Regions from separate parts of the Pseudarthrobacter sp. NPDC058119 genome, predicted to be linked through region 1. Evidence: riboswitches for the same ligand, from Rfam matches in the RefSeq annotation. Region 1 holds a riboswitch; the other holds the start of a gene.
What was found. A riboswitch is a leader RNA that binds a small molecule or an ion and turns the genes downstream of it on or off. The one in region 1 is predicted to bind S-adenosylmethionine.

Region 1 (4,156 bases):
TCATCGGCGGACCCGAAATCAAGGGCGGCGACTTTGCCGACACCAGTGAACTGGCTCCCACGGTGGCGGCACTCTGTGCCCTGGCCACGGGACCTTCCCGGCTCAGCGGAATCGCCCACCTTCGCGGGCACGAAACGGACCGGCTCGCGGCCCTGGTCGCGGAGATCAACCGGCTCGGCGGCGACGCCGAGGAAACCAGTGACGGCCTGGTCATCCGGCCCTCCCCGTTGCACGCCGGCGTCGTCCACAGCTATGCAGACCACCGCATGGCCACCGCCGGGGCAATCCTGGGCCTCTCGGTAAGCGGCGTCCAGGTGGAGGACATCGCCACTACGGCCAAGACCTTGCCGGACTTCCCGCAACTGTGGGCGGGCATGCTGGCCCAGTCTGCTCCCGGGGCATCGGGGCCGGAAGGGCGTGCCAGTGGCGCGGAGCACTGACTCCTGGGATGAATCCGACGTCCGGATCCGCCCCAGCAAGAAAGGTTCCCGCCCGCGCACCAAAGACCGGCCCAGCCATGACGACGCCGTTACCGGGCGGATCATTACCGTTGACCGGGGCCGGTACACGGCAGTCGTGGGCGAGGACTCGGATAACGAGCGCATCGTCATCGCCGCGCGGGCCCGCGAACTCCGCCGGTCACCGGTGGTTGCAGGCGACTTCGTCTCGCTCGTGGGCGACGTGTCAGGCGCGCCGGACACGCTGGCCCGCCTGGTGAAGATCCAGGACCGCCACACCCTCCTGCGCCGCAGCGCCGACGACACTGACCCCGTGGAACGGGCTGTGGTGGCCAACGCAGACCAACTGGTCATCGTCGTGGCGGCCGCCAACCCGGAGCCCCGCACCGGGTTCATCGACCGTGCCCTCGTGGCAGCCTACGATGCCGGAATCGAACCGATCCTGCTGGTCACCAAGGCCGACGTCAAGGACCCGGCTGGGCTGCTGTCCAATTACACGCACTTGGAATTCCCGGTGATCATCAGCCGCACAGCGGACGCGCAGGCGTCCGGAATCGATGCGCGGTCCGATGACGGCCTCTCTGCCCGGCTGGACAGTGCGGCGGTGGCCGACCTCCGCGCCCACCTCGACGGCAAGGTCACCGTGATGCTCGGACACTCAGGGGTAGGAAAGTCCACCATGGTGAACGCACTGACCGGGGCCGAGCGGGCCACGGGCGGAGTCAATGCGGTCACGGGCCGTGGCCGCCACACGTCATCGTCGGCCCTGGCGCTGCGCCTGGCGGACGCGCCGGCCGGCAGCTGGATCATTGATACCCCCGGCATCCGTTCCTTCGGCCTGGCACATGTGGACCCCGACCGGATCCTGCGCTCCTTCCCGGACCTCTCCCCCGGCATCGAAAACTGTGAACGCGGGTGCAAGCACACTGCGACTGCGGTGGACTGTGGCCTCGACGACTGGGTGGCAGGCGGACACGCGGGTCCCACCGGCCCGGCGCGCCTGGCATCGCTCCGGCGGCTGCTTGGGGCGGATCCGCGCATGGAAGCGCAGGAAACCAAGGAGCTCGGCAGCGTCAACTGACGCGTTCTCCCGGCAGATGCGTCCGCAGACGGTAGTTTGTAACCATGATCCAACCCGCTTCGAGCTACAACGATGACCTGCGCCTGGCCCATGTCCTGGCCGACTCCGTGGATGACCAGACCATGAGCCGCTTCAAGGCCCTGGACCTCCATGTTGAGACCAAGCCGGACCTGACGCCCGTCACCGATGCCGACAAGGCGGCAGAGGAAGCCATCCGGGGCCAGCTCTCCCGTTCCCGGCCCCGCGATGCCGTCCTCGGCGAGGAATTCGGCAGCACCGGGCACGGTTCGCGGCGCTGGATCATCGATCCGATTGACGGGACCAAGAACTTTGTCCGCGGCGTGCCGGTCTGGGCCACGCTGATCGCCCTGGTAGATGAAGGCGAACCCGTGGTGGGTGTGGTCAGCGCCCCGGCCCTCGGCAAGCGCTGGTGGGCGGCCAAGGGCATGGGCGCGTACATGGGCAGGTCCCTGGCAGCCGCGACCCGGCTCCGCGTCTCCAACGTATCGACCCTCTCCGACGCTTCCCTCTCCTACTCCAGCCTCAGCGGCTGGAAGGAACGCGGCAACCTCGACGAGTTCCTCGGGTTGACCGAGGACGTCTGGCGGACCCGGGCCTATGGCGATTTTTGGTCCTACTGCATGGTGGCAGAGGGCTCCGTGGACATCGCCTGCGAACCGGAGCTCAACCTCTACGACATGGCTGCGCTGGTGCCGATCGTGGTTGAGGCGGGCGGCCGGTTCACCTCCCTGGAGGGCGAGGACGGACCGTTCGGCGGGAACGCGCTTGCCACCAACTCGATCCTGCACTCCGAGGTGCTGCACCGCCTCAACCCGTACCTGGACGATCTGCTGTAACTGCCACGGTTTGCCCACATAAACGAATATTGCGACGCCGGACACCTCCAGACGGGGGTGTCCGGCGTCATTTATTCGATGTTGCGTAATAAAGCCCTTAACAATTGCCGCGGCTTCCAGCCTGACCGCCCCATGTCCTACGCTTTTAGGCAGGTCACGAGTGCCAGCGCAAAACCCCGGTTTGCTGGCCGGCAACCCTCCATTCGCGGCGGGGTGCCCCGGGTGACGACCAGGCCGGTCCGGAGTGGATGCGGCAAGCGCGGATTCCGTATGCCGGAGTCCTGTATTCAAGTGAGGTCTTCGTGACAACTGCCACCGTCTCCCCCCAGCCCATTGCCGAAGCCGGTGTTGCCGGCGAGCGCCGTGCCGCCGCCGGCCGGCCCCTTGCCGCCGTGACCGGCGCGGAAATCCAGGCCCCACTGATCTCCGGCGGCCACATCCGGTACGCGAACCTCGACTATGGAGCATCCGCTCCGGCGCTCTCCGTTGTCTCCGCCTACCTGAACGAGATCCTTCCGTACTACGCCAGCGTCCACCGCGGGGCCGGCTACGCGTCCCAGATCAGTACCTCGGTTTACGAAAATGCACGCAGCATCGTCCGGGACTTCGTGGGCGGCCGGCCGGACGATTCGGTCATCTTCACCCGCAACACCACTGATTCGCTGAACCTCCTGGCGGGCTGCCTGCCGCGGACGGACGGCCGCCCCGACGGGGACGTCCTCTATCTGGACATCGAGCACCACGCCAACCTCCTGCCGTGGCAGGGCGTCCCGCACCGCAGCATCGTTGCCGCGGACACCATCACCGGCACCCTTGACGCCGTCCGCGCCGAACTCGGACAGGGCGGCGTCAGCCTGCTGGCAGTCACCGGCGCCTCCAACGTCACGGGCGAAATCCTTCCCATCCAGGCCCTGGCAGCGCTGGCCCACCAGCACGGCGCCCGGATCGTGGTGGACGCGGCCCAGCTGGCGCCGCACCGCCGGGTGGACATCTCCGCAGACAACGTCGACTACCTCGCCTTTTCCGGCCACAAGCTGTACGCGCCCTTCGGCGCGGGCGTCCTGGTGGGACGCCCGGACTGGCTGGACACCGGCGTGCCGCACCTGGCCGGCGGCGGGGCGGTCAAGGAAGCAAAGCTCGACGGCGTCAGCTGGGCCACCGGCCCGGCACGCCACGAGGGGGGCTCGCCGAACGTCCTCGGCGCCGCCACCCTGGCCCGCGCCACCCAGGTCATCGCCGAACTCGACCAGGACCGGTGGCACGCGCACGAATCCGCGATCCGTTCCTTCCTGGTGGAGGGACTGCAGGGCATCGACGGCGTCACCGTCCACCAAATCTTCAAGGACACCAACCCGGAAACCGACACCATCGGCGTGGTCAACTTTTCGGTCGAGGGCTACGACGCAGGCCTGGTGGCCGCCTACCTGTCCGCAGAGCACGGGGTGGGCCTGCGCGACGGACGCTTCTGCGCCCACCCCCTGCTGAAGCGCCTGGGCCTGCCGTCCGGCTCCCTCCGGGCAAGTTTCGGCGTGGGCTCGCGGCTGGAGGACGCCGAGCGCCTCCTTGCCGGTATCCAGGCTTTGCGAAGCACGGGACTCGGCTGGGACTACGTGGTGGACGCGGGCCGCTGGGTGCCCGCCAACGACTTCCGCACCTACCCGCACTGGGCGCCCAATACCCCCGGGACTGCCGGTGCGGCCCCCTGCCTCGACGACTAAGCGGCGTAACGGCGGCTGCCGGCCGGCGCCGGCCATGCGGTA
Region 2 (4,156 bases), on a different contig from region 1:
GCCGGTGCGGGCCATGGCGTCGGCGTAGGCCGCGCGCATGTCCTCGAGGTACTCCTCCTGGCGCGCAGGGGAACCGGCGAAAGCCCGGCCGCTGAGCGAGCGGACCTTGTAGGTCTTCAGGCCGCGGCGCCAGAGCAGCGGAACTTCGGTCTTCAGGAGTGCGTTGGCCAGCCGGTTGGCTTCGGTTCCGTGCGCCACGATTACTGAGGCACGGGGCACCAGGGCCAGGAACTTCAGCAGTGGCTTCAGGCCTGCCTGGATCTGGTCGGGGGTGAACTTGCCGTTGGCTTCGCCGGCGATGTGCCAGGGGTGGACGTTCCACGGCATGACGAATTCGGGGCGCAGGCCCAACTTCCACTGGATGCCGAGCATGCGGGTGGCCGCGTCCTGGTCCCCGGCCGTGATGAATCCGGACGGATCCGCCTCGCCGATGTTGGAGAACAGGCTGATGATGCGGCATTCCTCAACGTCGTGCATCGGGTCCACATAGGGCACCACGGTTCCGGGCTTGGCCTCCTGCAGGGAATCACACAATTCGTTGACGGCTGCAACGCTGGGTTCGTAGCGGCGGCTCATGAGCTGTTCGTGGAATGTTTCTGGGGCCAGGGCTGTCATGAAGTGCTGGTTCTCCTGCGGGGATTGGCGTTGCTGCCGCCACGGAAAAGGGCACGCGGGGGCGCGACACATCAGCGGCGGTTGATTGGGGTGGGCCGACTCCGGGCCGGCCTTGTCCAGTTTACCAAGCCCCCGGGAACGGAAATGCCGGTCCCGCGGATCCGCCACGGCGGAACGCGGAACCGGCACGTCCGGGGGCGGCTATGCCGCCAGGCGTCGAACTACCACAGGCGGCTGGTGGCGCGGCGCGCGCCCTCGCCGAGGGCCTCCAGCTTGGCGAAGGCGATTTGTGGGTGCACCCTGCCGCCCAGGCCGCAGTCGGTGGAGGCGATGACGTTCTCGCGGCCGACGACGTCGGCAAAGCGGACAATGCGGTCGGCCACCAGGTCGGGGTGTTCCACCACGTTGGTGGCATGCGACACGACGCCCGGGATGATGACCTTTCCCTCGGGGAGCTTGGTGTCCTCCCACACGCGCCATTCGTGTTCGTGGCGGACGTTGGCTGCCTCGAAGGAGTACGCACCGGCGTTGACCTGCAGCACGGAGCCGATGATGTCGGCGAACGGGATGTCCGTGGTGTGCGGGCCATGCCAGGAACCCCAGCAGACATGCAGCCGGATCTGGTCCTGGGGCAGGTCGCGGAGGGCCCAGTTGGTGGCTTCGACGCGCAGCTGGATGAACTTCAGGTAGTCCTCCAGGCTGGGCTCGGGGTTGATCTGGTCCCAGCTCTCGGCCAAGGACGGATCGTCGAGCTGCACGGTGAGGCCTGCGTCGACGATCGCCTTGTATTCCTCCCGCATGGCATCGGCGCAGGCGTAGACGAGTTCCTCATCGGATTTGTAGTACTCGTTGGCCACGCGCGCGCAGGAGCCGGGGGAGAGGGATGCTACGAAGCCGTCCGACAGCCCGGCGGCGGCGAGGCCGGTCTTCAGGTTCTTGATGTCCGATGCGACCAGGTCCTGGCCCGTGTAGGTCAGCGGTCCGGCGATCTTGGGCTGGGTCACGCTCTTGCGGTGGGACAGGATGCCCGAGGAGGGATCGTTGTAGGCCTCGTTGAACGCCTGCCGGTCGCGCCGGTCGGGGAAGGAGGTCAGGACAATGTTGCCGGGGGAGGAGCGGTGCACCTGGGCGTCGGCCCACCGGTCAACGTTGGTCGGCTCCAGGCCGCCCAGCCGTGCGAAGGAGTAGTTCCACCAGGCTCCGTAGTCCACGGAGTTGGCCATCGTGTGCCCGTATTCGCCGTCGTTGGGAATGTCGATGCCGAGGTCCTTCTGGCGCTGGACCACGTCCACCACGGACGTTTCAAGGAGGTCCAGGAATTCCGGGGTGATGCCGTCGGTTTCCTTGGCGGCGTTGGCGGCGATGAGTTCCGGGGTGCGGGGCAACGATCCGGCGTGGGTGGTGCGGATGTGGTCGGTATTCAGGGGCATGCTGGAATCTTCCTTTCCATCGGTCCTGGCAGTAGCACCTTCGGCCGGCAGGAATCCTGCTGGACCGTGGTTGCTGCGGCGTCATCGAGCCAGGTCTCTCGGCCGCTCCGGATGGTTCACTCTCACATAAATCGAGCAACCCGCCTTGGGGCAAGTCTGCGCCGCTTTATGTCGTGCCCCGCTGTCCGGCCGGGCTCCCTGCCGTTACCCAGCCGGCGGCAGCATGCTTACAGCTTCCGTTCAGCTTATTGACAGGTTTCGTTAAGCTTGGTTGGCTGGGTGTCACATGCCGCCGCCGCGATGGAGCCGGCTGGCGGCACCCCGATGCACTCGAAAGAGGTAACGCACTGTGAAGAAATCCCTGGCAAATTTCGGGACCCTTGCCGCCTCCGGCGCCCTGGCACTGGCCGTCGTCGCAGGCCCCGCCCCGCTGGCACACGCCGTGGGCGAAGGTCCCAACTACGACGGCAAGGGCCAGATCACCACGTCCAAGCTCGCCACGTACGAACAGATGGTCTCGTTCCTGAAGGCCCAGGACGCCAAGCAACCGGCCATGGAGCTGGAGGTGATCGGCCAGACGGTTAAGGGCCGCGATATCCACCTGGTCAAGTACATTTCGGACCCCGCCAAGCCCACCATCCTGTACCTGACCCAGCAGCACGGCAACGAGCAGCTCACCACCGAGGGCGCCATGGAGTTCATCAAGCACCTGGGGACCGGTAAATCCGCGGACATCCTCAAAGGCGTGAACATCCTGGTGGTGCCCATGCTCAATGCGGACGGGGCCATGGGGGACGTGAACTTCTCCCTGGATAACTACCTTGCCAAGGGGGACCGCAACCTCACCCGCTACAACGCCGAGGGCGTGGACCTGAACCGGGACCACGTGGCCAAGGTCCAGCCGGAGACCCAGGCGCTGCACAACAACGTCATGCGCAAGTACAGGATCGACTACATGATCGACCTGCACCACCAGGGCACCCGGGCCGAACGCGACGGCAAGCTGGTATCCGGTTCCATCCTGTACCCCACCACCCCCAACGCCGACCCCGCCGTCGTCGAAAAATCAAAGCAGCTCGGCGCCGTGGTCTTCAACAACGTTGACTCGACCGGCTGGGGGCACCTGGGCAAGTACCAGGGCGGCAGTGCCGAAACCATCAGCCGCAATGGCATCTCCGTGGAGTACGGCATCGCCACCCTGCTCTTCGAGATGCGCGGCATGTCGGACCACTACCTGGACGGCTACGCACTCGGGCAACGCAGCAACGGCTACCTGATCAAGCAGACCGTCACCACGCTGACCTCCACGGCCGCAGCCATCGCGGACGGGTCCATTGCCGACGCCGACACCTCCTTCTGGGACACGCTCGCCGAGCAGACGTCCCGGCCCGCCGGGGAGGCCGAGGACGAATAGACGGCACCGGCCGCCGCGGCCTTTTGGCAGAAAGGGCCGCGGCGGGCCACAACAGTGGACAAAGTGCCCTATCGGCTAAACTTGGGTGGTAAGAGCCCCGGAACTCTTGCTTCGCCGTGCCGCGCTGCGGCCCATGCGAAGGCCGGTCTGTTCGGGGCATTCTCATGAACGGCGCTGCATGGGCCTGCCACCTGGTGGCCGGGCCAGGGCAGTCCGAACGAATGGGGGAGGATCCCATGCCAGCAATTGTGATCGTAGGAGCCCAGTGGGGCGACGAAGGAAAAGGCAAGGCCACCGACCTGCTGGGCGGCCGTGTTGACTACGTCGTCAAGCCCAACGGCGGCAACAACGCCGGGCACACCGTCGTCGTAGGCGGTGAAAAGTACGAACTCAAGCTGCTTCCGGCAGGCATTCTCAGCCCCAACGCCGTTCCCATCATCGGCAACGGCTGCGTGGTGAACCTGGAGGCCCTCTTCCAGGAAATCGACGGACTCCAGGCACGCGGCGCCGACACCTCAAAACTGCGGGTATCCGCCAACGCCCACTTGGTGGCCCCGTACCACCAGGTGCTGGACAAGGTGACCGAACGCTTCCTGGGCAGCCGGGCCATTGGCACTACCGGCCGCGGCATCGGCCCTGCCTACATGGACAAGGTGGCCCGCCTGGGCATCCGCGTCCAGGACGTCTTCGACGAATC

Region 2: linked by a shared signal. The riboswitch ahead of ACFVTD_RS12335 (cobalamin-independent methionine synthase II family protein) and the one ahead of ACFVTD_RS00935 (aminotransferase class V-fold PLP-dependent enzyme) in region 1 are both predicted to bind S-adenosylmethionine.

What each region holds. Positions count from the first base shown of each region.
Region 1 covers NZ_JBHVTN010000001.1:199,278-203,433, forward strand. Annotated here, with positions in the region: gene aroA (3-phosphoshikimate 1-carboxyvinyltransferase) at 1-440, shown strand, start outside; gene ACFVTD_RS00925 (ribosome small subunit-dependent GTPase A) at 424-1,539, shown strand; gene hisN (histidinol-phosphatase) at 1,584-2,396, shown strand; SAM riboswitch class IV at 2,549-2,662, shown strand; gene ACFVTD_RS00935 (aminotransferase class V-fold PLP-dependent enzyme) at 2,699-4,114, shown strand.
Region 2 covers NZ_JBHVTN010000005.1:117,033-121,188, forward strand. Annotated here, with positions in the region: gene ACFVTD_RS12330 (uracil-DNA glycosylase) at 1-615, opposite strand, end outside; gene ACFVTD_RS12335 (cobalamin-independent methionine synthase II family protein) at 837-2,045, opposite strand; SAM riboswitch class I at 2,059-2,163, opposite strand; gene ACFVTD_RS12340 (M14 family zinc carboxypeptidase) at 2,395-3,459, shown strand; gene ACFVTD_RS12345 (adenylosuccinate synthase) at 3,696-4,156, shown strand, end outside.